4 regions of the Mesorhizobium sp. M0011 genome follow, and region 4 is predicted to be linked to each of the others. Evidence: predicted binding sites of a transcription regulator. Region 4 holds the regulator's gene; each other region holds the start of a gene.

Region 1 (7,737 bases), on a different contig from region 4:
GCGCCTTCGGCGCGACCTCCCCACAAGGGGGAGGTAGGGGCGTTGCGCCGCTTCTCGCAGTGGTCGGTGTCGGAGCAGACGAACATGTGGCCGCCATGGTCGTCGAGGATGACCTCGTCGAGATAGACATTCTCGGCCGCGCACAGCGCGCAGGGCTGGTCGAAGGTCTGCACCTCGAACGGATGATCCTCGAAGTCGAGGCTGACCACTTCGGTGAACGGCGGCACAGCATAGATGCGCTTTTCGCGACCGGCACCGAACAGCTGCAGCGCCGGCGAACGGTGCATCTTGGGATTGTCGAATTTCGGCGTCGGCGACGGGTCCATCACATAGCGGCCCTCGACCTTGACAGGATAAGCATAGGTGGTGGCGATGCGGCCGTGCTTGGCGATGTCCTCGTAGAGCTTGACATGCATGAGGCCGTATTCCTCCAGCGCATGCATTTTCCGCGTTTCGGTCTCGCGCGGTTCGAGGAAGCGCAGGGGTTCCGGGATCGGCACCTGGTAGACCAGCACCTGGCCCGCCGTCAGCGGATGCTCGGGGATGCGGTGGCGGGTCTGGATGATGGTGGCTGTCGCCGTGTCGGTGGTGACGGCGACATTGGCGACCTTCTTGAAGAAGGCACGGATCGAGACCGCGTTGGTGGTGTCATCGGCACCCTGGTCGATCACCTTCAAGACATCATCGGGGCCGATGATTGAAGCGGTGACCTGGACGCCGCCGGTGCCCCAGCCATAGGGCATCGGCATTTCGCGCGAGGCGAACGGCACCTGGTAGCCGGGAATGGCGATGCCCTTGAGGATCGCGCGGCGGATCATCCTTTTGGTCTGCTCGTCGAGATAGGCGAAGTTGTAGGTGGCGATGTCGGTCATGGTGCGACTTCCAGTCCCTTGGCGTAGCGCGCCAGCCGCTCAGCGAGCGTGCCGGTGTGCAGTTCGAACATGTGGTTGTCGTCGTCGTAGAAATAGATCGAGCGGCCTTCGCCCTCGACGCGCAGACGCGGCGGGCGCATGTCGAGGCCAAGCGTTTTGACGCGCTCGGCGTAGCGGTCGAAATCGGCGTCATCGATCTTGAAGGCGATGTGGTTGTAGCTGCGCTCCGGCAACGGCTCGCCCTCCATGAGGGCGACCCAGATGTCGCCGATCAGGAAGAATTTTTCGCGCGACAGCGAGAACTGTTCGGCGTCGCTGGCATAGACCTCGCGCGCGTCGAATACGCCCTCGAGGATGTCGGTCATCCGGTCGAGGTCGCGGACGATGAAGGTCATGTGGGACAGGCCTTCGATCATTCCGCGGCCTCCCGCTTCTCTTCGGCCTTGGCGGGGTTTTCGCGGGCGTCGTATTCGGCGCGCATGCGGCGCACGAGGTCGAGTTCGGCCTGGAAGTCGACATAGTGCGGCAGCTTCAGATGTTCGACGAAGCCGGTCGCCTGGACGTTGTCGGAATGCGAAATGACGAACTCCTCGTCCTGCGCGGCGGCGACGACATCCTCGCCGAGTTCGGAGGCGCGCAGCGCCCGGTCGCAAAGCGCCATCGCCATCGCCTTGCGCTCGCTCTGGCCGAAGACCAGGCCGTAGCCGCGGGTAAACTGCGGCGGCGCCTTGGCTGAGCCTTTGAACTGGTTGACCATCTGGCATTCGGTGACGCGGACAGTGCCGAGCGGGACAGCGAAGGGCAGTTCGGGCACGTCGAGCTCAAGCTCGACCTCGCCGATGCGGATCTCGCCGACGAAGGGATGGTTGCGGGCATAGCCGCGCTGGGTGGAATAGCCGAGCGCCAGCAAAAAGCCCTCGTCGCCGCGTGACAGCGCCTGCAGGCGGATGTCGCGCGCCATCGGGAATTCCAGCGGCTCGCGGGTGATGTCGCCGGGGACATGGTCCTGCGGCATGTCGCCGTCCGGTTCGATCAAGCCTTCGCGGGCGAGGATCGCCGATACGCGCGGCATGGCTTGCGCTTCCGTCTCGCGCAGCAAGGGCTGGGCGACGTCGGCGCCGGCGGCAAGCTCGGGATCGAGCAGCCGGTGGGTGTAGTCGAATGTGGGGCCGAGCAATTGGCCGCCGGGCAGGTCCTTATAGGTCGCCGACACGCGCCGCTCGACCAGCATTCCGGCGGTGTCGATGGGCCTGGTGTAGCCGAAGCGCGGCAGCGTGGTGCGATAGGCGCGCACCAGGAAGATCGCCTCGATCAGGTCGCCGCGCGCCTGGACGATTGCGAGTGCCGCCAACTCACGGTCGTAGAGCGAGCCTTCGCTCATCACCCGATCCACGCCGAGCGCCAGCTGCTCGACGATCTGGTCGAGGCGAAGGGCCGGCACCGAACGGTCGCCGCGTCGGCGGTCGGCAAGCAGGCTGTGGGCGTTGGCGATTGCGGCTTCGCCACCTTTTACCGCGACATACATTTTTTACGCCTCCATTGTCTTGATGCGCGTCGTGCGCGGCAGGCAGGCAATGCCATCTGATGTGGCGAGTATGATGTCGACGCCGCGCGGAAAGCGCTGGTTATTCTGCTTCCACTGCTCGACGAAATGGCGCGGTATCTGTGCCGGCGCGATCGTGGCGCTGGTTTCGATGCCGGGACCTTCGAGCAACAGCGGCGTGCCGGACACGAGATCGCCGACTTGCAGGATCAGCGTGGTCGAACGGTCGGGATAGTCCTGGGTGCCCTGCGAAAAACCATCGAGCGACATCATCTCGGCCGGGGCCGCGATGAAGGCGAAATGCGCATCGGCCGGTGTGTTGGCCAATGGCGCGCCGGTGTGGAACCCAAGCCAGGGTCTGATCGCGGTGGAAGCTTGCAGGGTCTGGTCGAGCCAGAGCGGGGTGTCGTTATCGCACAGCGCCAGTGCGATGGCGCCGGCGGCCGCCGAGAGCGGCGCCGGCGGGCGGGCGAAGGCCGGCAGCGGCTGCACGCTGCCTGGCCGCGCCATTGCGTCCATGACGGCGCGGAACACCGTCTGGGCATTGAAGACCGGATCGGCGAAACCGCCCTCTATCGATTGCGCTGCAATGTCCATCAGTCTTCTCCGCGAACCATGGTGAAGAAATCCACCTTCGTTGCCGCCGTCTCGGCGCGGCGTTTTTCATGCGCTGCGGTCAGAGCCGACCGCAGGGGCGCTATCAGTCCGGTCTCGACTTCATTGCGGCGGGCAGGGTCCTGCCACAGCGCGTCGGCGATGGCCGCCAGCTTCGCCTTCTGCTTGTCGCGGCCAAGCGCATAGCAATGTCCGACCTGCCCGGAGGGCAGCCGGACGGTGGCGCGGGTGACGGTCGCCTCGCCGACGTTGAAGGGCGCGCCGCCGCCGCCGATGCGGCCGCGCACGGTGACCAGCCCGGTCTCGGGGCCGCGCAGCAGTTCTGCTTCCGAAGGCAATCCGGCTTCATTCCAGAGCCGGACGATGTCATCGCCGCTGGATTGCGCCAGTGTCGCCATGGCGGCCTTGCGCTCGGCCTGGTCGCGGGCTTCCTGTCCTCGCATCAGCAGCATTCCTCTTTGTCAATTTGTCTATTGATATAGACAACTATACAAATTATACCTATTATCTAACGCGTGTCCATGACGGGTGGATGACAGCGATATAAGACTGGGCGCTGGAAGGTTGGGGCAATGATAGTCGGGCGGCTGGCAGCGGACAGCATCGAGCGGCGCAGTGGCGTTTCGCTGTGGCGGCAGATCGCCGACAAGATCCTGCATGCGATCGCCATCGGCGATTTCACGGAGAATGCAGCGTTGCCGCCGGAGGTGGCGCTGGCAGAACGCTATGGCGTCAACCGTCACACGGTGCGCAGCGCCATATCGGCCCTTGTAAGGGAAGGCGTGCTGCGGGCCGAGCAGGGGCGCGGCACCTTCGTACTGTCGCGCAAGCGGCTGTCCTATCCGATCGGCGCGCGCACACGCTTTTCGACAGGGCTGCAAGGGCAAACGACGGAACGGCACATCGTCCTGCTCGCCTCGTCGATCGAGCCGGCCAGCCAGCGCGTTGCCGAGGGCCTTGGCCTTGCCAGGGGAGCCGATGTGATCCGGTTGGAAACGCGCGGCGAAGCAGACGGACGGCCGGTGTCGCGTGCTGCCGGCTGGTTCGAGGCCCGGCGCTTTGCCGGCATCGATGCCGCGATGGCGCAAACCGGCTCGATCACCGCATCGCTGGCGCGTTTCGGCATCGACGACTATCTCAGGCAATCGACCGTGCTATCGGCGCGCCACGCCGATGCGGCGGACCTTGCGGACCTCGACCTGCAACCGGGCGCCATCGTGCTGGTTACAGTCGCTGTCAACGTCACGCCGGACGGCCAGCCGATCCAGTTTTCCGAGTCCAGGTTTCCGGCAGAACGGGTGGAGCTGAAGCTGTCGGCGCTGTAGCTAACGTCGTCATCCTTGGGCGAAGCAGGAGCGCAGCTCCGTCGCGGAGACCCAAGGATCCATGCCGCGATCTCGGGCGAAGAGCGCAGCGGCGCAGAATTCTGCACCGAAGCAACGCTCTCAGGTCACGGCATGGATCCTATGGTCTGCGCCGCGTCGCTTCGCTCCTTGCTCCGCCATAGGATGACGAAGCGATGGATGTTGCGGCTAGTCGCCAAAGCATCAGCTCTACCAAGTTGGGCGCTCAACGATCTCCGAATTCGTGTCGAACAGGCGCCTCTATCCGACCTCGATCACAGCCTTGATCAGGCCGGATTTCTCGTGTGCCCAACGAGCCAGATCATGCGGCGTGCCGGCGAGTGTGGTGCGGTGTGTGACGAGCTTGGCCAGGGGCACGGCGCCGTTGCGGATCGAGGCGGCGACGTGATCGAAGTCGGCGCGCAGCGCGTTGCGGCTGCCGATCAGCGTCATCTCGCGCTTGTGGAATTCCGGATCGGAAAAGCTGATGTCGTCCTTGACGACGGAGACCAGCACCAGCGTTCCGCCATGCGCGACATGGGCGAAAGCCGACTGCACCGATTGGGTGTTGCCGGTGGCGTCGAAGACGACATCGAAGCCTTCGCCTGATGTCGCTCCCTTGACCAGATCGGGCACCGCGCCGCGCGACCCGTCGAGGGTCTGGAAACCAAGCTCATTTGCGGCGAAGGCGAGCCTTTCACTGCTCATGTCGAGCAGCGTCACGTCGAGCCCGGCGATGCGGGCGAAGATGGCGGTGCCGAGCCCGATCGGGCCAGCGCCGATGACCAGCGTGCGGGCGCCGGGGTCGGCGCGGGCGCGCCGCACTGCATGCGCGCCGATGGCCAGGAACTCGACTGCGGCGGCGTCGGCCAGCGAAAGGCCGTTGGCGGGATAGAGATTTTGTGCCGGCACCAGAATCCGTTCGCACATGGCGCCGTCTCGATGCACGCCCAAGACCTCGATCCTGACGCAGCAATTGGGCTTGCCGTGCCGGCAGGCGATGCACTTGCCGCAGGAAAGATAGGGGTTGATCACCACGGGCTCACCAACGGCAAGATCGACGCCGTCGCCGGCCTCGACGATCGTTCCCGACACCTCATGGCCCATGATGCGGGGATAGGCGAGGAACGGGTGCTTGCCCTCGAAAATGTGGTAGTCGGTGCCGCAGATGCCGACATGGCTGACCGCCACCAGCGCCCAGCCGGGAGGCGGTGCCTCTGGTGCGGGCCGGTCTTCAAGGACAAGATCGCCGGGCGAACGGCAGAGGACGGCTTTCATGCGCTAATCCAGTCATGAAATCGCCGGCCCGTTGGTGTGGCGGGCCGGCGGTTGATTGCGGGATCGCTACTTGCCGCGGCGGCGCAGGCCGTCGAAGTAGACGATGATGATGATCAGCGCGCCAGTGATGATGCGCTGCCAGAACGAGTTGACGTTGAGCAGGTTGGCGCCGTTGTTGATGGTGGCCAGGATGAAGGCGCCGAGCAGCGGCCCATGCACCGAGCCGACGGCGCCGAACAGCGAGGTGCCGCCGATGACCGAAGACGCGATCGCCTGCAGCTCCCAGCCCTCGGCCTGCGTCGGGTTGCCGATGCCGATGCGGGCCGCCAGCAGCACGCCGACAAAGGCGGCGCACAGGCCCGAGAGCGTGTAGGCCATGTAGATGGTGCGCTGGACATTGACGCCGGACAGGCGCGAGGCCTCGGCGTTGGAGCCGACCGAAAACAGGTATCGGCCCCAGCGGCTGTGGTGCAGGAAAATATAGGCCGGAATGCCGACCAGGATCACCATCCAGAACAGGTTGGGGATGCCGATGAAGGAATTGCGCGAGAAGGCGGTGAAGGTGTCGCTGTTGATGTTGATCGAATTGCCGTTGGTCATCAAAAGGCCGATGCCGCGCAGCGAGGTCAGCGTTGCCAGCGTGATGATGAAGGGCGGCAGGCCCATCTTGACGATGCCGAAGCCGTGGAACATGCCGATGGCGACGCCGACCAGCAGCGTCACCAGAATGGCGAGCCAGATGGGGAAGCCGGCATTGATCATCATGGCCACGACCACGGTGGCGAAACCGACCACGGCGCCGACCGACAGGTCGATGCCGCCGGTGATGATGACGAAGGTCTGGCCGACCGCCATGATGGCGATCATCGAGCCCTGGCGCAAGAGATTGGCCATGTTGTTGGCGGAGGCGAAGCTCGTCGTCGCCACGGAGAGAAGGATCCAGAGCAGAACCAGCAGCGCCAGAAGCGTCAGCCCAAACAGGACATTATAGTTGCGCTTCGGTTTTTCGATGGCAATCGCCTCGGTGCTCATATCTGTCCTCCCAGCTTTTCTTGTTTCTCGGCGAGCGCCTGAGTGAGAATATCCTCGTGGCTGGCGGCATGAAAACCGTGCGTCGCCACCAGTTTGCCGCGCCGGAACACATGCAGCGTGTCGGCGAGTTCATAGACTTCCGGCAGATAGGACGAGATCAGGATGATGCCGGCGCCCTTTGACAAAAGTGCGCCGAACAGGCGGTAGATCTCGGCCTTGGTGCCGACATCGACGCCGACCGTCGGCTCGTCGAAGATGAACAGCTTGGCGCCGTGCGCCAGCCATTTGCCGATGACGATCTTCTGCTGGTTGCCGCCCGACAGGCTGGATGCCAGCGCGCCGCGCGTCGGTGTCTTGATGCGCAGATCGGCGATCTGGCGATCGGCCTGCGTCTTCTCCTGCGCGCTCGAAATCAGCAGATTGTTCGAGATTCGCTTGTAGATCGGCAGGTTGAGGTTGAAGCCGACCGGCAGGTTGAGGCAGAGGCCCTGGTCGCGGCGGCTTTCCGGCGCCAGCGCCATGCCGAGCTTGATCGCGTCATGCTCGGAATTGACCTGCACCTCCTTGCCTTCCCAGAGGATCTGGCCGGCGGATTTGCGGTGGCGGCCGTAAAGCGTGGTGACGAACTCGCTGCGTCCGGCACCGATCAGGCCATAGAGTCCGACGATTTCGCCGGCGCGGACCGTCATCGAGACATTTTCGAAGCCCTTGCCGGACAGGCTCCTCGCCTCGATGATGGCGGCGCCCGGCGTGAAATGCTCCTTATGATAGACCTGCTCGATCGAGCGGTTGATCATCATCTTGACCAGCTCGGCATCGTTGGTCTCGGCGATGTTGCGGGTGCCGACCAGCGTGCCGTCGCGCAGCACGGAAACACGGTCGGCGAGCTCGAACACTTCCTCCATACGGTGGCTGATGTAGATGATGGTCACGCCTTCGCCCTTCAGCCGACGGATCAGGGTGAAAAGCTGGTCGGCCTCCTTGCGGGTGAGGTAGGCGGTCGGCTCGTCGAAGATCAGGAATTTGGTGCCGCGCACGGTGGCGCGGGCGGCGG
Region 2 (7,737 bases), on a different contig from region 4:
AGGCCGTCGGCAATTATGGCGAAATGTTCGAGCGCAATGTCGGCTCGGGCAGCCCGCTGAAGATCGCGCGCGGCATCAACGCGCTGTGGACCAAGGGCGGCCTGCAATACGCGCCGCCGATCCGCTGATCGAAATGTGATCCGGGAGGCAGATCATCTGCCTCCCGGTTTCTCTTTCCAGGGGACGGTCGAATGGCATCGCAGGACATACTTCGCGAGGAGCCCAGCCGCGGTTCCTTCATCAACGATCCGAAGATCCGGGGCATATTCTTCCAGGTGCTGGTCGTCGTGCTGCTGGTGGCGGGCGTCTGGTGGATTGCCCACAATGTCATCGACAACCTGACGCGGCTGCGCATCGCTTCGGGCTTCGGCTTCCTCAAGGGCCGCGCCGGCTTCGACATCAGCGAGAGCGCGATCGCCTATTCGTCGGATTCGACCTATGGCCGCGCGATTCTGGTCGGCCTCATCAACACCTTGATCGTCGCCATCGTCGGCATCATCACCGCGACAATCATCGGCTTCGTCATCGGCATCGGCCGGCTCTCGCAGAACTGGCTGATCAGGAAGATCTGCACCGTCTATGTCGAGGTCTTCCGCAACATCCCGCCGTTGCTGGTCATCTTCTTCTGGTATTCCGGCGTGCTGGCCGTGTTGCCGGCGCCGCGCGACAGCATCGGTTTGCCGTTCGGCTCCTTCCTCAACCAGCGCGGTTTCTATTTTCCACGCGCCGTATGGGGCGACGGCTCATGGCTGATCTTCGTCGCCCTGCTCGTCGGCATCGCCATGGCGTGGTTCGTCGCGCGCAGGGCGCGGCAACGGCAGATGGCGACCGGCCAGCAATTTCCGGTGTTTTGGACGTCCGCGGCGCTGATCGTCGGGCTGCCGCTGCTCGCCTATGCGCTGAGCGGCTTTCCCCTGAGTTTCGACTACCCGAAGCAGTCGACTTTCAACCTGACCGGCGGCTTCCAGGTCCGGCCGGAGTTCCTGTCGCTTTATCTGGCGCTGTCCTGCTATACCGCCGCCTTCATCGCCGAGATCGTGCGCGCCGGCATCAGGGGTGTCAGCGCGGGCCAGACGGAAGCTGCCGGTGCGTTGGGGTTGCGGTCCGGATCGATCCTGCGGCTGGTCGTCGTGCCGCAGGCCATGCGCATCGTTATTCCGCCGCTGACCAGCCAGTATCTCAACCTGACCAAGAACTCGTCGCTGGCTATCGCCATCGGCTATCCGGACCTGACGGCGACCGCCGGGACGGTGCTGAACCAGACCGGCCAGGCCGTCGAGGGCGTGGTGATCATGATGGTGATCTATCTCGCCATCAGTCTCCTGACCTCGCTGGTGATGAACTGGTTCAACGCCAAGATGGCGCTGGTGGAGAGGTGAGGTAAGGACATGCAAGAACATGATATGTCCTGGGTGCGCACCGAAATGGTGCTGGCGCAGCCGGCGCCCGCCAGCGTCACCGGCCTCGGCGCATGGGTGCGCAAGAACCTGATCGCTTCTGCCGGCGACACCATTTTGACCATCGTCGGCATCGCCCTGGTGGCGATGATCCTGCCGCAAATCATCAATTGGGCGTTCATCAACGCCGTGTGGACGGGACCGGACCGGACCGTATGCGCCACGGTGGCGCAAGGCGGCATCCAGCCGGATGGCTGGACCGGCGCCTGCTGGGCTTTCGTCAACGCCAAATTCGGCCAGTTCATGGTCGGACGCTATCCCATCGAGGAGCGCTGGCGGCCGATTCTGGTCGCCATACTGTTCGTGGCACTGCTGGTGCCGATGCTTATCCCGAAAGTGCCGCGCAAAGGGCTGAATGCGGTTCTGCTGTTCTTCGTGCTGCCGGTCGTCTCCTTCGTCCTGCTGGTCGGCGGCATGTTCGGCCTGCCGCATGTCGAGACCTCGCTGTGGGGCGGGCTGCTGGTAACGCTCAGCCTGTCTTTCGTCGGCATTGCCGTGTCGCTGCCGCTCGGCATCGTGCTGGCGCTCGGCCGCCGTTCCAAGATGCCGATCATCAAGACGCTGTGCGTCGTCTTCATCGAGACGGTGCGCGGCATCCCGCTGATCACCGTGCTGTTCTTTGCCAGCGTCATGCTGCCGCTGTTCCTGCCGGAGGGTGTCTCGTTCGACAAGTTCCTGCGCGCTTTGATCGGTGTGTCGCTGTTTGCCGCGGCCTATATGGCCGAAGTGGTGCGCGGCGGCCTGCAGGCGATCCCCAAGGGCCAGTATGAAGGTGCCGATTCGCTCGGTCTCGGCTATTGGCAGAAAATGTATTTCATCGTCATGCCGCAGGCGCTGAAACTGGTCATCCCGGGCATCGTCAACACCTTCATCGGCATGTTCAAGGACACCAGCCTGGTCATCATCATCTCGATGTTCGACCTGCTCGGCATCGTCAAACAGAATTTCTCCGATGCAAACTGGGCAACCGCGCAGACGGCGAGGTCCGGCCTGATCTTCGCGGCCTTCGTCTTCTGGCTGTTCTGCTTCGGCATGTCGCGCTATTCAATGTACACCGAACGCCGGCTCGACACCGGCCACAAACGCTAAACAAAAGAACAAGGGGACCCCTGTCATGGCCACCGAAAATGCCGTCAGCGCCGAAGAGATCAAGGTCAACGCCGCCAAGATGCAGATTTCCACCACCGATGTCGCCATCGACATCATCGCCATGCACAAATGGTATGGCGAGTTCCATGTGCTGAAGGACATCAACCTGAAAGTGATGCGCGGCGAGCGCATCGTCATCTGCGGCCCCTCCGGCTCCGGCAAATCGACGATGATCCGCTGCATCAATCGCCTGGAGGAGCACCAGAAGGGCAAGATCATTGTCGACGGCAAGGAATTGACCAACGATCTCAAGAAGATCGACGAGGTGCGCCGCGAGGTCGGCATGGTGTTCCAGCACTTCAACCTGTTTCCGCATCTGACCATCCTGGAGAACTGCACGCTGGCGCCGATCTGGGTGCGCAAGACGCCGAAGAAGCAGGCCGAGGAAATCGCCATGCATTTCCTCAAGCGCGTCAAGATTCCGGAACAGGCCAACAAATATCCCGGCCAGCTTTCCGGCGGCCAGCAGCAGCGTGTGGCGATTGCCCGCTCGCTGTGCATGAACCCGCGCATCATGCTGTTCGATGAGCCGACCTCGGCGCTCGATCCGGAGATGATCAAGGAAGTGCTGGAGACGATGGTTGGTCTTGCCGAGGAAGGCATGACCATGCTGTGCGTCACCCACGAGATGGGCTTCGCCCGCAAGGTCGCCAACCGGGTGATCTTCATGGACCAGGGCCAGATCGTCGAGCAGAACACGCCGGCCGAGTTCTTCGACCACCCGCGCCACGAGCGCACGAAGCTGTTCCTGTCGCAGATCCTGCACTAGGCCTCGACGGCCACGAAGAGCCCGGCTGAAGCACTGCCGGGCTCTTTTGCGTATGGGATAACAGGCGGGCGTTCGTGTCGCGCCGGAGCGCGTTTGCAGGGCCGCCTTTCATGAAAAGACTGGGACGTTTTCTAGGTCTTCTGTTGGTTGTCGTCGCACTCGCCGTGACGACGGGCACCTTCGTGCCACGGCCGCTGTGGCCGGCGGCCGCCGCCATGCCCGCGGCGACGCGCCACATCCTGGTGCTGAACAATCCGATACACACCGATATCGCCATCCCGGTCGATGACGCCGTGCGCCGGCGTTTCCATTTCCTGGTCGACGCGGGCATACCGGCCGACAGGCCGGAGGTCCGCTACATCGTCTTCGGCTGGGGCGGCCGCGCCTTCTACCTGGAGACGCCGACATGGTCCGAGCTGAAGGCGGTGCCGGTGATGAAGGCACTGACACTCGACGCCTCGGTCATGCATGTCGATGTCGCCGGTGACATCGTCGAACCGCGCCCCGATATCGCGGGGTTCGACATCACTGAGGATCGGTTCACGGCGTTGCTCGATTTCATCGATGCGAGTTTCCAGCGGGGACCGGAAGGCCCGATCCTCGTTCCGGACGCAGCCTATTCGAGGTTCGACGGCTTCTACGAAGCCAATGGCCATTTCAACGCACTGGTCGGCTGCAACACCTGGACGGCGGCGGCCTTGCGCATCGCCGGCCTGCGCACCGGCTGGTGGAACCCGCTGCCTGCATCGCTCGGGCTGTCGATGAGCTTGTACAATTAGCGTGGGCATTCCGCGAATTGGCGTCGCGTTCCTTCACACCCCCCTCTGTCCTGCCGGACAGTCCGGCAGGACAGAGGGGGGTGCTGTCCCACCAACCGATTGTGCTTGTACGCTCAGCGTCGAATGATCTTCTGAGCCTGCCACCCATAGAGCCAGTCCAGATCCGCCGCGAGTTTTTCCGACGAGCGCACCTTCAGGAACACATTGCGCGCAATCGCCACTGGACCCACGGCATGCCAGGCCAGCCGGTTGACAGCGCCGCGTCGGGCGACCTGCGCGACACGCGGCCGCCGTGACTGCTCCCAGACGGCAAGCGCGGCCAGAGGATCGGCAGGGAAGTCGGCAATGATATCGGCAAGCGTCGCAGCATCCTCGATCGCCATCGCCGCACCCTGCGCCGCGAACGGGGTCATCGCATGCGCGGCGTCGCCGATCAGCGCCATGTTGCCGGTCGTCCAAGGTTGTTTGCTGTCGACCGTGTGGATCGGCCACGCCGTCCACGGGCCGGCCTGCTCGACCAGACGGGCAAGTTCTGCCGAGGTGCCGCGGAGGGCTCGGGCCAGGATACCGGCGTCGGCGTTGCCGGACCAGCCCTCGGCGATGCGTTCGCCCTTGGTGAAGGCGGCGAGGTTGAAGGCCGCACCCTTGCTGACGGGATAGGCGACCATGTGGAAGCCGGGATGCAGGAAGGTGGTGACGCAGTCCTTGGCGCCGATGGCTGCAAAGGTTTGCCCGGCGGCGCTGTCAACCGCGACGGTGGCGCGCCAGGCCAGTTCGCCGGAGAAATGGCTCCTTGCGAAGGCCGCTCCCTTGCTCGAATGGGCAAGCCCGCGCACCGACGACCAGACGCCGTCGGCGCCGACCAGCAGGAAGCCCTCGGCCTCGACAGTCTTGCCGGCCATCTCGGCCGTCACCGTGATGCCATGGGTGTCGGCGGCAATGGTGCTGATGCGCGCCCCGGTGACGGTCTCGATGTTGGCGATTTCGTTGGCCGTCGCCAGTAGCGCGCTCTGCAGGTCGGCCCGATGAGCGACGAGATAGGGTGCCCCCCAGCGGCTTTCGGCGGCTTGCCCCAGCGGCACGCGCGCCAGTTCGCGCAAGGTCGCGGCCTCCTTCAACACCACGGCTTCCGGCCGCACCGCCGCCGGCAGCAGCCGGTCGAGTACGCCAAGCTGGCGAAGGATGCGTGTCGCGTTGGGAGAAAGCTGAATGCCGGCGCCTGCCGCTTCCAGGCGCTGCGCCTGTTCGAACACCCGTACCGAGTAGCCGCGTTCGGCGAACGCCAGCGCTGCGGTCAATCCGGCGACACCCGCCCCGGCGATGACAATTTGCCGGGAGCGCGTGTCGTTCATCGGGCTGGTCGCGAAGGACTCAGGCGGCCTGGTCGATATAGATGCAGCCGGCCGGCAGCGTCTCGGTCGCCTTCAGCTTCGGCGAATAGCGGTAGAGCGTCGAGCAATAGGGGCAGACTTTTTCGTTGTCGTCGCCCATGTCCAGAAACACATGCGGGTGGTCGAAAGGCGGATTGGCGCCCGTGCACATGAATTCCTTCACGCCGATGTCGATTGCCTGAAAGCCCGCATCGTTCTGAAAATGGGGAATGGAACCGCCTGCCATCGTCGTCTCCTTAACGCAGTCTCGTCTGCATCTGGATCATATCAGGCCTCTTTGCAAGTTCGATGAAATGAAACTGTCGCAAAAGCCTGTCAGAGGATAAGTTAAGCCGGTTAACCCATGAACCGAAAACCGAGTTCGGTTTCCGGGGGGACCATGGGTCGCTATAAAGACGGCTAACCGGCTGACGGTACGGGAAGAGCGGGAATCATGAACGAACTGAAGCCGGTGCAGAGTGAATTCGTGAACGTCGAGGTGGCTCGCCCGGAGGGCGGCAACCCGGACCGGTTTGTCAACCGCGAGTTTTCCTGGCTGCAGTTCAACCGGCGCGTTCTCGAGGAATCGCTGAACCTCAATCATCCGCTGCTGGAGCGCGTTCGCTTCCTGTCGATCTCGGCCGCCAATCTCGACGAGTTCTTCATGGTCCGCGTCGCCGGTCTTGCCGGCCAGGTGCGCGAGGGCATCACGCTGAAGAGCCCTGACGGGCGCACCCCCGAACAGCAGCTCGAACAACTGCTGCGCGAGGTCGAGCGGCTGCAGGAAGACCAGCAGAAGAGCCTTTCGGCGCTGACCGTGCTGCTCAACAAGGAAGGCATCGAGAGCATCACCCGCGATGCGCTGACCAAGGACGAGAAAATCTGGCTGGAAGACCATTTCCAGGAACAGGTTTTCCCGGTGCTCACCCCGCTGTCGATCGATCCGGCGCACCCGTTCCCGTTCATTCCCAATCTCGGCTTCTCGATGGCGCTGCAATTGCGCCATCGCAAGAATGGCGAGGAGATGAGCGCGCTGCTGCGCCTGCCGGTGGCGCTGAAGCGCTTCATCCGTCTGCCGGACCGCAAGCATCATGTCCGCTTCATCCCGCTGGAAGAGGCGGTCGGCCTCTATATCGGCAAGCTCTTCCCCGGCTACGAGGTCAAGGGCTCCGGCACGTTCCGCATCATTCGCGACAGCGATATCGAGGTCGAGGAGGAGTCCGAGGATCTGGTTCGCCTGTTCGAAACGGCGCTGAAGCGGCGGCGGCGCGGTTCGGTGATCCGCATCGAATTCGACAGGCTGATGCCTGGCGAATTGCGCGACTTCGTCGCCGGCGAGCTTGGCGTGTCGTCGAGCCGCATCAGCGTGCTCACCGGGCCGCTGGCGCTCAGCCAGATTTCCGAGATCGTCGCCGTCCCTCGCGACGACCTGAAATTCATGCCCTACAATCCGCGTTTTCCCGAGCGTATCCGCGAGCATGGCGGCGATTGTTTCGCCGCCATCCGCGAGAAGGACATCGTCGTCCATCACCCCTACGAATCGTTTGACGTCGTGGTGCAGTTCCTGCGCCAGGCGATGGCCGATCCGGAAGTGGTGGCGATCAAGCAGACGCTTTACCGCACCTCCAATGACAGCCCGATCGTGCGTGCGCTGGTCGACGCGGCCGAGGCCGGCAAGTCGGTCACCGCGCTGGTCGAGCTCAAGGCGCGCTTCGACGAAGAAGCCAACATTCGCTGGGCGCGCGACCTGGAGCGTGCCGGCGTGCAGGTCGTGTTCGGCTTTCTCGAGCTGAAAACCCATTCGAAAATGTCGCTGGTGGTGCGGCGCGAGGACGGCAAGCTGCGCAACTACGTGCACCTCGGCACCGGCAACTACCATCCGGTAACGGCGCGCATCTACACCGACCTGTCCTTCTTCACCACCGATCCGACGATTGCCCGCGATGTCGCCCAGCTGTTCAATTTCATCACCGGCTATGCCGAGCCGACGGACGAAATGCGGCTGGCGATCTCGCCGTTCACGCTGAGAAGCCGCATCCTGAAGCACATTGCCGACGAGATTGCCTACGCGGTGCAGGGGAAACCGGCGCGCATCTGGATGAAGATGAACGCACTCGTCGATCCGATCATCATCGACGCGCTCTACGATGCCAGCCGCGCCGGCGTCGAGATCGATCTTGTCGTGCGCGGCATCTGCTGCCTGCGGCCTCAGG
Region 3 (7,737 bases), on a different contig from region 4:
TCGGTGCCAAAAGTCACGCGCACGCGGTCGCCACCCTGTCTGCCACGGACCGTGATCTCCCGGCGGCCGACGGACTCAATTCTTGCGCGGCGGATGCCCATTCGCTCTGCCTTGTCGAGAGCCCGGTCTTCCGTGCAGCCCCGTTGACGCCGGTCGCGCCGATCGTCGCGACGGGGGCCTTCGCAATCGTCGTAGGCGGGGTCGCAATCTTCCATGAACTTCAGCCGCGGGCCATGTTTGCCCAATTGCAGCTGCAGATTGTCTGCTTGTGCCGGAAAGGCCGCCAAGGTGATGGCGCCGAGGCCGACAAGCGCCATCAGCGATGAGGTGATCGAAACCTTGCGCATTACGTCCTCCATTTGACCAACCCATCTATCTTAGATGGTTCGGCTCTCCCCGGCTATTGCCGATAGGAGGTTTGCTGCCAGGATCGATTGTTGCGTTACGGCCGGCGCCAGCCGATGTCACCGCGCTCCGCCCCATCGAGGCGGTCGAGCAGTTCTCTGAGCCGGTCGGGGATGTCGGCCTCGGTGCGGAAGGCCGGCAAGGTGCGCAGAAAGCGGGTCACCGCCTCGGCGCCGAACTGGCGCCTGATCTCGATGGCCAGCCCCTCTGCCTTTTCGCCTATGTTGCGGGTCATCATCTCAAAATCCTGTCTCGGCTTCGAAACTCCTCCAGCAAGCGAATGGTTCCCCCATCCTGCCTGTGTGGCAAGCAAAGCCGGCAGTTAGGGTAAAATTTGAATTAAAATCGAAATCTTGGCCGTCATTGTCCGGCCTTGGCTGGCGGCCTCTCTAATCGCTTACCCCTTGATTTTTGACCGCCAAACATCGATATCGGGCACAAAATCCACATCATTCGAGATTGACGGGAAACGGCGATGAGCGACCAGGCAAAAGACGAACGCGCGCCCGATGAAGTCGAGGCGACCGAGCCCCCAGCCGAGCGCACGGAAGGCAGCACCGACGGTGACTATGAAGCCCTTGTGCGGCTGTTGAAGGAAAATGAAGAGCTGAAGGACCGCGCGCTGCGCGTGGCGGCCGAGATGGAAAACCTGCGTCGCCGCACGGCGCGCGATGTGCACGATGCCCGCACCTACGCGGTCGCGAATTTCGCCCGCGACATGCTCTCGGTGTCGGACAATCTGCGCCGCGCGCTGGATGCGATTCCCGCCGAGGCCAAGGCATCGGGTGACGCCGGCTTCAAGGCGCTGATCGAAGGCGTCGACCTCACCGAGCGCGCCATGCTGTCGGCGCTGGAACGGCATGGGGTCAAGAAGCTCGCGCCTGAAGGCGAGAAGTTCGATCCCAATTTCCACCAGGCGATGTTCGAAGTGCCCAATCCGGATGTCCCGGCCAACACCGTGGTCCAGGTCGTGCAGCCGGGCTATTCGATCGGCGACCGCGTGCTGCGCCCGGCCATGGTGGGAGTCGCCAAGGGCGGGCCAAAGTTCACCGCCGCTGAAGCACCGGTCGAGCCGGGGCCGGTGAACGAACAGGCCGAGAAAGATGCGTGAGGCAGGGAATAGGCAGTAGGCAGTAGGAAACTAGGGCAGTCGTATCTTCGCGCGGCTTCGTGCTATTCATACTGCCTAATCCCTAAATCCCTAATCCCTACTGCCTTGGCCTCATGAACCCTATCGCGCTTCTTGATTATGCCGGTGTCGCCGTCTTCGCGGCGACCGGGGCGCTGGCGGCTTCGCGTAAGCAACTCGACATTATCGGCTTCCTGTTCCTGGCCAGCGTCACCGGGATAGGCGGTGGCACGCTTCGCGACGTTATCCTCAACCTGCCGGTTTTCTGGGTCGCCAACTCCGGCTATGTGCTGGTCTGCGCCGCGGTTGCGGTGCTGGTCTTCTTCAGCGCGCATCGTGTCGAATCGCGCTGGAAATGGCTGCTCTGGCTCGACGCCGTCGGGCTCGCCGCTTTTTCGGTGATGGGCGCGGCCAAGGGGCTTGCGATTACCGGTTCGCCGGTCGTCTCCGTCATCACCGGCGTGCTCACCGCCACTTTCGGCGGCATTTTGCGTGATCTCCTTGCCGGCGAGCCATCGGTGCTGCTCAGGCCCGAAATCTACGTCACGGCGGCCCTTGCGGGTGCCGGCCTTTACACGCTTGGCGAACTTGCCGGACTGCCGCCGCTCGCCTCGGACCTCGCCGGTTTTGCGGCGGCGTTCCTCGTGCGCGGTGGTGCGCTCAAATTCGGCTGGTCGTTTCCGTCCTACAAGAGCCGACCCGGCAGGCGGCCGGAAGATATTCCGTGAAGAGAGGGAATAGGGAATAGGGAATAGGGAATAGGGAATAGGGAATAGGGAATAGGGAATAATCAGTAGTCACAGGAGCTTAATCGTGGCGTCATCACTACTGCCTACTGCCTACTGCCTACTGCCTACTCAATCTCACGCCGCGAAGCGCTGGGCTTCGCCGCCATAATAGTTGACGTAGCGTGCGCCGATCTCCTTGACCGGCATCACGACGAACACATCGACCGTCGAGAATTCGCGATCGATGACGCAACCATCGCCGATGCGGGCACCGACGCGCAGATAGCCCTTGACCAGAGGCGGCATCGCGGCGATCGCCGCCTTGGCATTGACGGCCTCGATCGGCATCAGATCCATCGAGCAATAGCGCCCGGACACCGCGCGCACGTCCCAGGCCGAGTTCGTCCGGCAGTGGTGGGCGAGGTAGGTGAGCGCCTCCGCATGCGCCGCCGGCACGGTGCCGTGAAAGGACGCGCAGCCGGTCATCACACCGATTTCGTAATGATTGATGTAAGCCCAGATGCCTTGCCACAACGCCTCGATGGTGCGCTTCGAGCGGTATTCCGGCAACACGCAGGAGCGGCCGAGTTCAAGGAAACGCTGGCCGGGATGGCGGGCGATGAGCTTGGTCAGCTCGAATTCACCTTCGGAATAGAAGCCACCGGCCGTGGCCGCGATTTCTTGCCGCAGCAGCCGATATGTGCCGACGATGCGGCGATGTTCGGGACCGGAAAGCGTGGTGTCCAAAACCAGCAGATGGTCGCAGAGCGGATCGAACCGATCGGCGTCCCGGCGGTCATGGGCCTGGAACAGGTCCTTCCTGGCGCCAAGTTCGTCGTAGAACACCCGGTAGCGCACTTCCTGCGCGGCCGCGATCTCGGCCTCGTTGCGAGCGAGCCGCACTTCAAGATTGCCTATACGGCCCAGCGCCGCGCCCTTTATGACGGAATCGACGTTACGTCCGGCAAGCAAGGCGCTGCTGGCGTTCGGCCGAGTGTCACATTCCGGCATAACTGTATGCACGAGTGATTCTCCTTCGAGCCATCCCTCTTGGCACGGGGATACGGTGTAGGTGCAACAGGATTGTGACAGTACCGTGATACGACGTCGTGGGCAATACTTCGTCGGCTGGCGAATACGATCAACCGGCTACGTTTAAGTGATCGCCCGTGCCGAATGGCGGTGGAAAGCTCAGGCCGCGACGACCTGCCCCTCGACGGCATTGACCAGCGCCTCGGGGTCGAGCGGCTTGGTGACAAAGCCGCTGGCGCCATGGGCCAACACCGCATGACGGGTCTTTTCCTGGCTGTCGGCCGACAGCACCATGATCGGCACCGGCCGCACTGCACATTCTTCCTCATGGCGGCGGATGGCGGCAATCGCGTCCAGCCCGTCCATGACCGGCATGTGCAGATCCATCAAGACCACGTCGAAGCGGTCCTTGTGCGCGGCGCCGGTGACAGCCTCGACGGCGGCCTTGCCGTTGCCGACCACCTTGACGCGATGCCCGGCCTTCAGCAGCGTGGCGCGGGCCAGCATGGCGTTGATGTCATTGTCCTCGGCGATCAGCACCGACAGGCCGCGCTGGCGGTTGCCGACGGCGCGCAGCGTCGGCGCGCCGCGCCTTTCCGGCTGCGGCGGGCCGAGGCTCGGAGCATGGCTGCTCAACAGCACACGCAGAAGTGTTCCGCCACGCACCGGCCTGGCCAGGAAGGTTGCGTAGCCGCTGGCTCGGAACTCGCCAAGCATGCCGCGATCGGTCGGCGCGATCAGCGTGATCGCCTCACAGTCGGAGAAACCGCTTTGGCGCAGGCGCTTGAGCAGCCTTCCGTCGCCTTCTTCCATCGCTGCATCGACCAGGATCGCATCGCAGCCGGCGGCGAAAGGCGCGGCCTGTGCGGCAGTGGTGGCGATGTCGACCGCGCCGCCATTGGCGCGGATGGTGCGGGCGATGGCGTCGGCCTCGACGGCGTTCTTCGACAGGATCACCGCGCGTCTGCCCGAGAGAGCATTCTGGTGGCCCTGCGGCGCTTCGGTGGCCGCTATCGCAGGGATTTCGAAGACGAACTCGGATCCCTGGCCGAGCCGGCTGGATACCGAGATCGTGCCGCCCATGGCGGCCACCAGGCGCCTGGAGATGGCAAGGCCGAGGCCGGCCCCGCCATGTGTGCGTGTCGACGTGCCGTCGGCCTGCTCGAACTCCTCGAAAATGCGCTCCAGGTCGGCATCACGCAGGCCCGGACCGGTATCGGCGATGGTGAAGCATATGCGGTCGCTGGTTTCGGTGCGTGCGCGTGCTATGCTCACCAGCACGCCGCCGCTGTCGGTGAACTTGATGGCGTTGCCGATGAGGTTGAGAAGCACCTGCCTGACCTTGCCCGGATCGGCGGTGATCAATTGCGGCACGTCGGGTTCGACATGGCAACCCAGCCCGATATCCTTGGCGAAAGCCCGCGCTGCCAGCAATTCGATGATGTTGTCGGCGATCTCGCGCACCGACATCGGCTGCGGCTCGGGGTCGAAACGCCCGGCTTCGATCTTGGAATAGTCGAGAAGATCCTCGATCAGGGCAAGCAATGCGCTGGCCGAGGTCGAGACGGCGCCGACATAGGTTTGCTGCTCCGGCGACAGGCTGGTGTCGGCCAGCAACCTGGCCATCCCCATGATGCCGTTCATCGGGGTGCGGATTTCATGGCTGACGGTGGCGAGGAAGCGCGATTTGGCCTGGCTGGCATATTCGGCCCGTTCGCGTGCGGTGATCAGCGAGGATTCGGCGCGTTTGCGGGCGGTGATGTCGCGGGCGATGGCGCGGTGCGAAACCGCGCCGCTGTCCTTGTCGCGCACCGACAGTTCGATCCAGGAGAACCAGCGCTGCCCGCTCGGCGTGCTGATAGAGACATCGGTGGAACTCAGGCACTCATGGTCGGAAAAGGCGGCATCGGGAACCATGCCGACCTCGATGCCCAGTTCTGCCAGGGTCTTGCCGGCAAGGTCGCGCTGGTCGATCTCGACGAGATCGGCGAAGACCTTGTTGGCATAGACGATGTAGCCGTCACGGTTGCGATGGATGACGAGATCGCCAAGCGCATCGATCAGGCCGCGAAAGCGTTCATCGCTCTCCTGCATCTCCCACATGCGATCGGCCAGCGTCTCGATCTCGGCGCGGCTGCGGGCAGTGGTTTCGTCAAGAAGGGCAGAGGTGCGATGTTCGCTCCGCCTGGCGCGCAGATGCAGGGCAAGACCGGCAAGACCGGTTGCCAGCAATGCGACGCTGATGAAGATTGGTGCCCCGGTCAGATGCGCCAGCCCGGCCACCACCACAATGGCGACGAATGTCAGAAAGGGCAGGCTTTCGCGCCTGGAGAATTCCGGCTCGGGCACCAGCGGCGGGAGCACCGCATCGACGTCGTCGCCAGTGTCCGCCTGTTGGCTGCCGGATTCCGCGATCATGCGAAATCCTTGCCAGACAGAGATTATGGAAAATTGCGGCGGATCGTTCAAATTTTAGCGGATGAGCGCTTTTTGCCGAGGCGCGGCGGGTTTGCCGCAGATCTGGCGATTCCATCCTTCCGGCAGTTGGGCGGAGTCACATATCCACGACGACGCGGCCGCGGATCTTGCCGTCGACGATGTCGCGCGCGGCATCGACGATGCCGTCGAACCCGATGGTGCTGGACAGGCTGGCGAGCTTCTGAAGATCGAGGTCGGTGCCGATGCGGCGCCATGCCTCGAGGCGGACTGCTTTCGGCGCCATCACTGAATCGATGCCGAGCAATGAGACGCCGCGCAGGATGAAGGGCGCGACGCTGGTCGGCAGGTCCATGCCGCCGGCCAGGCCGCAGGCGGCGACCGCGCCGCCATAGGAGGTCATCGAGAGCACATTGGCCAGCGTGTGGCTGCCAACTGCGTCGATGCCGCCGGCCCAGCGCTCCTTGGCCAGCGGCTTGGCCGGCTGGGCAAGCTCGTCGCGCGATATCACTTCGGCGGCGCCAAGGTCGATCAGATAGGGGCTTTCGGCATTGCGGCCGGTGGAAGCAATGACATGGTAGCCGAGGCTGGACAGGATCGAGACCGCGACCGAGCCGACACCGCCGGCCGCCCCCGTCACCACCACCGGGCCGCGATCGGGCAGGATGCCGTGCCGCTCCAGGGCCATGACGCAGAGCATGGCGGTATAGCCTGCGGTGCCGACGGCCATCGCGTCATGCGGGCTGATGCCCTGCGGCAGCGGCACCAGCCAGTCGCCTTTGACACGGGCGCGGCCAGCATAGGCGCCGAAATGGGTTTCGCCGACGCCCCAGCCGTTCAGGATGGCTTTGTCACCGGCGCGCCAGTCGGGATGGGAAGACGAGATGACGGTGCCGGCGAAATCGATGCCCGGCACCAGCGGCCAGCGGCGGATCACCGGCGCCTTGCCTGTGATCGCCAGGCCATCCTTGTAGTTCACCGTCGTTGCCTCGACCGCGATGGTGACATCGCCTTCCATCAGGTCGGCGTCGGTGAGATCGGTCACGGTTACCGACTGCTTTTTCTCGGCGTCACGCGAAACGAGGATGGCTTTGAAGGTTTCGGACATGTCTTTCTCCGCGATCGTGTTTGGCGACATGAACTGTGCGGCGATGGCGGCACGGGGTCAATCCTTCGAAGACTTGGCCTTCGAAGACTTGGCCTTGGAAGGCATGGCTTTGGAAGGCTTGGCGTTGGACGGCCCGGGCTCGCGCCGCCAGCCGAACAGCTCGTCGAAGACGACCAGTGCCGCGCCCACCGAGATGAAGGCGTCGGCAAGGTTGAAGACGGCGAACGACCAGACCGTCGTGTGGAACAGGATGTAGTCGATGACGTGGCCGTAGACGGCGCGGTCGATCAGGTTGCCGAGCGCGCCGCCGACGATCAGCGCAAAGCCGGTGCGGGCAAGGATCTGGGACGGCGCGATCCGCGTCGCCAGGAACAGCACGAAGGCAACGACGGCGAGCGAAATGACGATCAGCCCGGTGTCGCCGAAGGATGAGAACATCGAGAAGGCGATGCCGGTATTGTAGGTGCGAAACAGCGCCAGGAAGGGCAACAGATCAACCTTTTCCTGAAAAGGCAGGCTGCTCTCGACCATGTACTTTATCCACTGGTCGAGCGCTATGGCTGTGACAACGAGCAGCGCGTAGGGAGACCATGATCTCACGGGTGGGCAACCTTCATTGCTGGTCCACGATTGGTTCGAGCTTCAGCGCGCCGCGCCGGATCTCGAACAGCATGATGCCGGTGGCAACGGCCAGATTGAGCGAATCGGCGCGGCCCGCTTGCGGAATCCTGAGCAGCCTGTCGCAACTTGCAGCCAGGCTTTCGGGCAACCCCTGCTGCTCGTTGCCCATCATCAGCAGCACGGGGCCGCGGGAAAAATCGACCGAACGGTAGTCGACGGCGCCTTTCAGGTGGGTGCCGGCGACAAGGCCTGAAAAGCCGCCTCGCCAGGCAAGGAAA
Region 4 (7,737 bases):
ACGCTGATAGTCGCAGTTTTGCCGGCTGGCCGACACGAACCTGGTCAATGTCTTTCGGCGGCAGCCGTGCATCGACGATCAAGCCCGATGCCGTAGGCAGAATCTCCATGATCTTCTCGCCGGGGGCAATCACGCTGCCCTTGGAATTGTAGGTGGACGATACCACGATGCCCGCCGCTGGCGCCTTGATCGTCGTCCGCCGCAGCACTGCCTCGGATGCCCGCATCTGTTCGTCAATGTCAGCCAGCGAAGAACGTACCTCGTCGAGTTTCGTCAGGGCTTCCTCCACGCGCTGCGTGGTCAGGCGCTCTATCTGCTCCTGGGCTTCGACGATCTGGGTGTTGGCCGATGCAAGATTTGCCTCCAGCGCCCCTGCCTGCCCGACGAGATCGGCCTCGCTACGCAAAAGCTGTGAATATTCAGTGCGATTGGTGAGGCCCTTGTCCAAAAGGCTGGTCTTGATGCCCAGTTCTTTCTTCACGACTTCGGCCTGTTGCTCAATGGCCTGTTTCTGGGCCTGCAACCCGACGACCGATTGGCGATGCATGGCAACCCGTTGCCTGAGGATCGATTGTTCCGATCGAAATCGGGCGAGCCTGGCGTTGAATTCCTTCCGCTGTTCTTGAACCAGGACCTCGAAATTGTGCTGGAACGGTGCCGGCGCAGCCTCTGTGATTGGCGCAAGCCGATCCAACCCGTCGCGTTCCGCCTCCAGCCGCGAGGCGCTGGCCTTCAAAGCGATCGACTGTCTCGTCAGCCGGTTGAGTTCGGCTTGCGCGGCTGTTCGATCCAGCAGGATCAGTTCCTGGGCCTGTTGCACGCGATCACCCTCATGGACGAGCAACTCTTGGATGATGCCGCCCTGGGGATGCTGGATGAGGATGTTCCCGCCTGTCGCCGAGATTGTGCCTTGCGTGATGACCGCGCCGGACAACGGTGCACTGACCGCCCAATAGCCAAAGCAACCAACCAATATCGCCATTGCCGCGTATCCGGCGAATGCCACCCGGCGAATGTCGGTGCGTGCTGTGCCTTCCCGGACGAGGCTTTGCGCTGTCATCTTCTACGATCCAAAGCGGACACTATGAGGGGTGCCGCGGATCGTCGTGGCAAAAGACCCTGTCACCGCCATGCTGCGCTGTGGGGCAAGGCTGATGCCGGCGATCGGCTGCCGCATCACGTCGCCGCTTGGACCGAAGGCTTCGATCACTCCGCTGCGCAGAAGCATCACGCGGTCGCAGGCTGCGGCGATCGAAGGGCGGTGCGTTATCACGATTGTCGTAACGCCCGCCGCTTTTGCGGCGGCAAGCACTTCTTCGAGCGCGGCTTCGCCGCTGCCGTCGAGATGGGTACTGGGCTCATCCAGAACGAGAACATGCGGATTGCCGTAAAAAGCGCGCGCCAGCCCGATCCTTTGGCGTTCGCCGCCCGATAGTGTTCTGTCCGACGGACCTATTCTGGTCTGATAGCCGTCTCGCTGCTCCAGTATCAGCTCATGCGCCCGGGCATTCTTTGCTGCCTCGACGATAGAGGCGTCATTCGCATCGGGTTCAAAGCGGGCGACATTTTCCGCGATCGATCCGGGAAAGAGCTCCACCTCCTGAGCGAGATATCCGATATGCCGGCCAAGCTGCTTCTCGTCCCAGGTTCTGAGATCGGCGCCATCAATCCTGACGCAGCCGCTGGTTGCCTGAATCGCACCGACAAGCAATCTTGCCAGGGTGGACTTGCCGGCTCCGCTCGGACCTATTATCGCCACCGCTTCGCCTGCGCCGATGCGGAAGTTCAGTCTCTTGATGATGGGTTCGGTGCCGGGCGTGGCGTTCGGCGCGACAAAGATCAGGCCCTGCACGACAATTTCGCCGGACGGGTCCGGCAAGGTCAGTTTTTGCGCATGTGCCGGATGGGCGGAAAGCGCCTTGTCCAACCGCTTCCACGATCGTCTGGCGTCGACGATCTGCCGCCATGACCCGATCAGTTGGTCGAGCGGCTGCAGCGCGCGGGACGACACCAGGGAAGACGCGAAGATCATGCCGGCCGTCATCTTCCCTTGCAGCACGAGCCATGCTCCGACACCCAGTATTGCCAGCTGAAGCATCATGCGTACGGCTCGCGACGTTCCACTGAAAATCGCGTTGGCCATCGACGAACGGTCATGCAGGACTAGCGCCTCCGCCACGTGCCTTCCCCACACTCGCGCGGCGTTTTGGATCATGCCCATGGCGCGCAGCGTCTCCGCATTCCGGGCAAAGGCCTGCTCCGACAGGCTGGCAACAGCCGAGCGTTCCGCCGACAAGGCATCATTCCTGCCGGTGGCAAACTGATTTGCCAGGACCAGCGCAAGCAACAGACCAGATCCCGCCAGCGTAAGCCAGAACAGCAAAGGATGGATGAGGTACAGCAGGGCGAGGAAGAACGGAGCAAACGGCAGGTCGAACAAGACCGCCGCGCCACGTGACCTGATGAAGGCGCATACCGAGGCAAGGTCGCGCAGTGGAGGCAGGGCTGCTCCCCCGGCGTACTTAGCCTCCAGCGAGACGGCGAATGTCCTCGCGCCCAGTCTGTTGTCGACAATGGCTGCAACGCGCTGCGTGTAAACGGAGCGGACCGCATCGAGGAGACCGAGAAAGGCGAGTGCGAGAACCGCGATAGCAGAGAGGTAAAGAAGCGTCTCGACGCTGGAGGAAGGCAGGACGCGGTCATAGACCTGCAAGAGATAAAGGGGGATCACCAATAGCAGGATGTTGATGAGGAACGAAAAAACACCGACATCGGCGATGGCGCGCCTCAAGACTGCCCGCAGATCAGACCGTGCAATCATTCCCGCGCTCCTAACGGCTCATGGCCCCAACATAAGGGCGTCGCTTAGACCGAATGGTCGCCGGCGATGTCCAAGGGGTGGTGCTGCAGGTCGTCCAGCGTATAGGCGCGGATGTAGTCGATCTTCATCTCCGCTGGCGTAGCCAGATGGTCAGGAGGCTGGCCGGCAATGCCGCCCACCGCGAGATTGGCCAGCATATACATGGGATCGTGCATGTCGGCCGGCGTCGCTGCTTGAGCGACCTTTACACTATCGTAGGTCCAGACAAGCTCATCCTTCGTCCAGAGCAGGCCATAGGTGTGGAAACCGTCGGTATCCGCAACGTTCACCGTTGACGAAACCTTCGTGTGCGCTCCCGTCTCATTGGAATGCGCCGTCATGTAGAGCGTGTTCGGGTCCTGGCCGCGCGTTTCGACAACGTCCAGCTCCGGCGGCCACGATCCGTCCTCCGGAAGCAGCCAGAACGCCGGCCAGGCTCCGGCTGTTTCAGGAAGATCCGCCCGCATTTCGAAATAGCCGTAGGTTTGCGAGAAGGTGTCGTGGGTCGTCAGGATCCCCGAGGTGTATTCGTAGTTGTTGATCAGAGGCTTGATGTCCTCCGGCGCCTGCGCGGCGGTGATGGTGAGGACGCCGTTCTCAACGCTGAACGGATGGACCGAACTCGTCGGGCCATAATTGGCGTCGATATACCACTGCAACTCACCATTGCTGCTCAACGTGCTGCCGTTCGGCGCTCCCCACCAGAAATTGGAATTCCAGGTGCCGTCCTGCCCGTCCCGAAGGCTCAGCGTGTTGAAATCGTCGGAGAAGGACAGCGTCATTGCGGACTTGTCGATCGGAAGTTCGAACTGGGTGGGCTGCAGCTTGTCGATGGTCGTATTCTTGAACACCAGGATCTCGTCGGATCCGAGGTTCAGCATCACGTTAGATTCCACCTGGACCATCTGTGAACGGACGGCATCGAACGAAGTGAAGTCGTAGCCGTCAAGCCGGACCGCATCGGTCGCACCGAAGTCGAAGATAAGATCGCTTCCATTACCTTTGGAGATGGCGAAAGTATCGGCGCCATCGCCGCCGATCAGGACATCATTTCCCTTGCCGCCATCCAGCGTCTGGTGACCCGACCCGCCCTTGATGATGTTGTCCACCGCATTTCCGAACGCAAATCGGTTGGTGCCGGTAACGACGAGGTTCTCGAAATTGTCGGGGAGCTTGTAGCTCATCCATGTGTCGATCGTGTCGATCCCTGCCCCAGGATCCTCGACCACCTTATTGTTGGTGGAATAGAGATGATAGTAGTCGTCGCCGGCGCCACCGTAGATCGTGACAGTGACGCCGGTGTCTCCCCAGAAGGAGTCGTTGCCGGAGGTGCCATGCAGTTCCGGTCCAGACCCGGTGGCCGAGAACCAATGAGTGGAAGCGCCGGTGTAGGCAAGAGGGATGCCCTTGGCATTTAAGACCGTGCTCATCAGAAATCCTTCCCAATGGTGCCCGACCTGGTCAAAGGTCCGGCGACCGCTTCCAAGCAACGCTGCAAAGAACGAGATCGTTCCACGGAATCGTCATTAGATCCGAGATCGCGTTGAGCAATCGACAGACGAGCAATGAATAAAGAGGAGAGGACTCGCAATAATTTGAAGTAATTTATTAAAATTGTATATTTCTGCAGAATACGCGTCATCCGACGAACGTATATCTAAATTAACTCAAAGTCATTCTTGCGTGGCTTTCTGGGCGGAGTCTGCGGGCAAGATGGCGACGTACCAAGTAATTCGCCGTGCTTCCTGCGGCCAGCCGGGCCCCAATAGAGAGTTTGGGAGATCGGGGAACGCCAGAAGCTGCCTGTCGCTTTGGCCCAAATGCAGTCATTCGAAACCTGATGAGGATGACCGCTCCTGGCGTCACGTGCTCGCTCCCCATCCATGAGACGAGTGCAACATTCCACCGGCTGTTGGCGACCGCGTGCTAATCGAGTTTTCCCGATCTATCGGGACGGAACAGCCACCTAGTCTTCCCTGATCGCGTAACCCGCCCCACGGATGGTGCGGATGACATCAGGCATGCGGCCGTTGTTGACCGCCTTGCGCAGCCGGCCGACGTGCACGTCGACAGTGCGTTCGTCGATGTAAATCGTCTCGCCCCAGACATTGTCGAGCAGCTGGCTGCGCGAGAACACGCGGCCGGGGTGGCGCATCATGAATTCGAGCAGGCGGAATTCGGTCGGCCCGAGCCGGATCTCGCTCTTCTTGCGATAGACCCGGTGCGACTCGCGATCGAGCACGATGTCGCCGACCTTTAGCACGCTGGACAGCACTTCCGGCTTGGCCCGGCGCAGCAGCGCCTTGACCCTGGCCATGAACTCCGGCGTCGAGAACGGCTTGACCAGATAGTCGTCGGCGCCGGTCGACAGGCCGCGCACGCGGTCGCTTTCCTCGCCTCGCGCGGTCAGCATGATGATCGGCAGCCGCTCGGTCTCTGGGCGCATTCGCAGGCGCCGGCAGAGTTCGATGCCGGAAACCGCCGGCACCATCCAGTCGAGCACGAGAAGGTCGGGAACGTTCTCCTGCAGCCGGATTTCGGCCTCGTCGCCGCGCGTCACCACCTCGACCTGGTAACCTTCGGATTCAAGATTGTAGCGGAGCAGCACGCCTAGCGGCTCCTCATCCTCCACCACCATGATGCGTGGTGCGATCATCGGCTGGTCACCCCTGTTATGCCGCTGGCGCGGACATTGCCGTCTCGTCCTGCTTCGGACGATTGGCTGGCAGCTGCGTGCCGGTCAAAACATAGTAGGCATTTTCGGCGATGTTGGTCACGTGGTCGCCGATCCGCTCGAGGTTCTTGGCGCAGAACAACAGGTGCGTGCACGCCGTGATGTTGCGGGGATCTTCCATCATGTAGGTCAGCAGCTCGCGGAACACCGAGGTGTATTTGACGTCGATGCGTTCGTCATTGTTTCTGAGCGTGGCAAGCGCTGCCGGGTCGGCGGCGGCGTACTCGTCGACGACCCCCTGCACCTGGATCAGCACCAGTTGCGCCATCGCGTCGATCGAATGCGAAAGGTCGTGCGGCGTGACACTCAGCCCGACAGTGCCGACGCGCTTGGCGATGTTCTTGGCAAGGTCGCCGATGCGCTCAAGGTCGCCGGCCATGCGGATCGAACCGACCACCGCACGCAGATCGTTGGCCATTGGCTGGCGCTTGGCGATCAGCGTGATGGCGCGATCGTCCAGCTCGCGCTGGCGTGCATCCATGATGGCATCATCGGAAACCACGCGCTGCGCCAGCGCATTGTCCGAATTGAGCAAAGCCTTGGTCGAGCCACTGACCATCGAGCGGGCGAGATCGCCCATGTCGCGGATCAGCTGGCTGATCTGCTCCAGATCCTCATCGAAAGATGCGACGGTATGTTCACCCATGATCTTCGTCCCTCGTATGCCTGAGCTCAGCCGAACCGGCCGGTGATGTAGTCCTGGGTGCGTTTGTCGTCGGGGGTGGTGAACATCTTGTCGGTGGCGCCCTCCTCGACCAGATAGCCTAGATGGAACATCGCGGTGCGCTGCGACACGCGCGCTGCCTGCTGCATCGAATGGGTGACGATGACGATGGTATAGTTCTGACGCAGTTCGTCGATCAGTTCCTCGACGCGAGCGGTGGCGATCGGGTCGAGCGCCGAACACGGTTCGTCCATCAGGATCACCTCGGGTGACACGGCGATGGCGCGTGCAATGCACAGACGCTGCTGCTGGCCACCGGAAAGACCCGTGCCAGGTTCTTGCAAACGGTCCTTGACCTCGTTCCAGATCGCCGCCTTCTTCAGGCTCGACTCTACGATCTGATCCATATCGGCCTTGCGCTTGGCCAATCCGTGGATGCGCGGACCATAGGCAACGTTCTCGTAGATCGATTTGGGGAACGGATTGGGTTTCTGGAACACCATGCCGACGCGCGCCCTGAGTTCGACGACATCGATGTTCTTGTCGTAGATGTCTTCTTCGTCGAGCGTTATCTTGCCGGTTACCCGTGCTGAATCGATGGTGTCGTTCATGCGGTTGAGGCAGCGCAGGAAGGTGGACTTGCCGCAGCCGGAGGGGCCGATCAGCGCCGTCACCTGATTCAGGCGGACGTCGAGATTGACATCGAACAGCGCCTGCTTCTCGCCATAGAACACGCCGACCTTGTCGCCGCGCATTTTGATCACTTCGTTCGACTTCATCTTGTCGCCCACTGCGTTTTCAAGGGACTGTTCGGTCATGATGTTCATACCAAGATGCCTTTTTTTCTACCAGCGCCGCTCGAACCGACGCCGAAGCACGATCGCGGTGATGTTCATGGCCATGAGGAAGACGAGCAGGATGATGATGGCGCCGGACATACGCTCGACGAAGGCGCGTTCGGCCTCGTTCGCCCACATATAGATCTGCACCGGCAGCGCGGTGGCCGGATCGAAAGGCGTCGTCGGTGGATCGGCGACGAAGGCGACCATGCCGATCAGCAGCAGAGGCGCGGTTTCGCCGAGCGCACGCGCCAGACCGATGATGGTGCCGGTGAGGATGCCGGGCGCGGCAAGCGGCAGGATGTGCTGGAACACCATCTGCATCTTGGAGGCGCCAAGACCGAGAGCTGCCGAGCGGATCGACGGCGGCACCGCTGCAAGTGCGGCTCGCGTCGCGATGATGATCGTCGGCAGCGTCATCAGCGTCAGCACCAGGCCGCCGACGAAGGCGGCAGAGCGCGGCATGCCCAGGAAATTGATGAACACCGCGAGGCCGAGCAAGCCGAAGACGATTGACGGCACTGCGGCCAGATTGTTGATGTTGACCTCGATAAGGTCGGTAAAACGGTTCTTCTTGGCGAACTCCTCCAGATAGATGGAGGCGGCGACGCCGATCGGCAGCGCCAGGAGCAACACGATC

Evidence for each region. The regulator PhoB, encoded in region 4, activates phosphate uptake and scavenging genes when phosphate is short. The targets are predictions, from matches to a motif close to TGTCATNNANCTGTCAT.
Region 1: the regulator PhoB is predicted to act here: its motif matches at 3,552-3,568, upstream of phnF (phosphonate metabolism transcriptional regulator PhnF).
Region 2: the regulator PhoB is predicted to act here: its motif matches at 5,835-5,851, upstream of NKK51_RS27940 (RNA degradosome polyphosphate kinase).
Region 3: the regulator PhoB is predicted to act here: its motif matches at 3,337-3,353, upstream of olsB (l-ornithine N(alpha)-acyltransferase).

What each region holds. Positions count from the first base shown of each region.
Region 1 covers NZ_JAMYVQ010000044.1:26,354-34,090, reverse strand. Annotated here, with positions in the region: partial or broken gene NKK51_RS30035 (alpha-D-ribose 1-methylphosphonate 5-phosphate C-P-lyase PhnJ) at 45-872, opposite strand; gene fosX (FosX/FosE/FosI family fosfomycin resistance hydrolase) at 869-1,288, opposite strand; gene NKK51_RS30025 (carbon-phosphorus lyase complex subunit) at 1,285-2,397, opposite strand; gene phnH (phosphonate C-P lyase system protein PhnH) at 2,401-3,012, opposite strand; gene phnG (phosphonate C-P lyase system protein PhnG) at 3,012-3,473, opposite strand; gene phnF (phosphonate metabolism transcriptional regulator PhnF) at 3,606-4,355, shown strand; gene NKK51_RS30005 (zinc-binding alcohol dehydrogenase family protein) at 4,635-5,651, opposite strand; gene NKK51_RS30000 (ABC transporter permease) at 5,718-6,683, opposite strand; gene NKK51_RS29995 (sugar ABC transporter ATP-binding protein) at 6,680-7,737, opposite strand, start outside.
Region 2 covers NZ_JAMYVQ010000035.1:49,571-57,307, forward strand. Annotated here, with positions in the region: gene NKK51_RS27905 (amino acid ABC transporter substrate-binding protein) at 1-128, shown strand, start outside; gene NKK51_RS27910 (amino acid ABC transporter permease) at 192-1,379, shown strand; gene NKK51_RS27915 (amino acid ABC transporter permease) at 1,389-2,546, shown strand; gene NKK51_RS27920 (amino acid ABC transporter ATP-binding protein) at 2,626-3,375, shown strand; gene NKK51_RS27925 (TIGR02117 family protein) at 3,486-4,154, shown strand; gene NKK51_RS27930 (FAD-dependent monooxygenase) at 4,268-5,506, opposite strand; gene NKK51_RS27935 (zinc-finger domain-containing protein) at 5,526-5,771, opposite strand; gene NKK51_RS27940 (RNA degradosome polyphosphate kinase) at 5,979-7,737, shown strand, end outside.
Region 3 covers NZ_JAMYVQ010000028.1:50,664-58,400, reverse strand. Annotated here, with positions in the region: gene NKK51_RS25365 (hypothetical protein) at 1-347, opposite strand, end outside; gene NKK51_RS25360 (hypothetical protein) at 443-643, opposite strand; gene grpE (nucleotide exchange factor GrpE) at 881-1,516, shown strand; gene NKK51_RS25350 (trimeric intracellular cation channel family protein) at 1,630-2,262, shown strand; gene olsB (l-ornithine N(alpha)-acyltransferase) at 2,398-3,273, opposite strand; gene NKK51_RS25340 (response regulator) at 3,454-5,712, opposite strand; gene acuI (acrylyl-CoA reductase (NADPH)) at 5,849-6,838, opposite strand; gene lspA (signal peptidase II) at 6,896-7,438, opposite strand; gene NKK51_RS25325 (TrmH family RNA methyltransferase) at 7,452-7,737, opposite strand, start outside.
Region 4 covers NZ_JAMYVQ010000020.1:75,103-82,839, forward strand. Annotated here, with positions in the region: gene NKK51_RS21215 (HlyD family type I secretion periplasmic adaptor subunit) at 1-1,060, opposite strand, end outside; gene NKK51_RS21220 (type I secretion system permease/ATPase) at 1,064-2,821, opposite strand; gene eglC (endo-1,3-1,4-beta-glycanase EglC) at 2,866-4,290, opposite strand; gene phoB (phosphate regulon transcriptional regulator PhoB) at 4,827-5,516, opposite strand; gene phoU (phosphate signaling complex protein PhoU) at 5,533-6,240, opposite strand; gene pstB (phosphate ABC transporter ATP-binding protein PstB) at 6,267-7,085, opposite strand; gene pstA (phosphate ABC transporter permease PstA) at 7,104-7,737, opposite strand, start outside.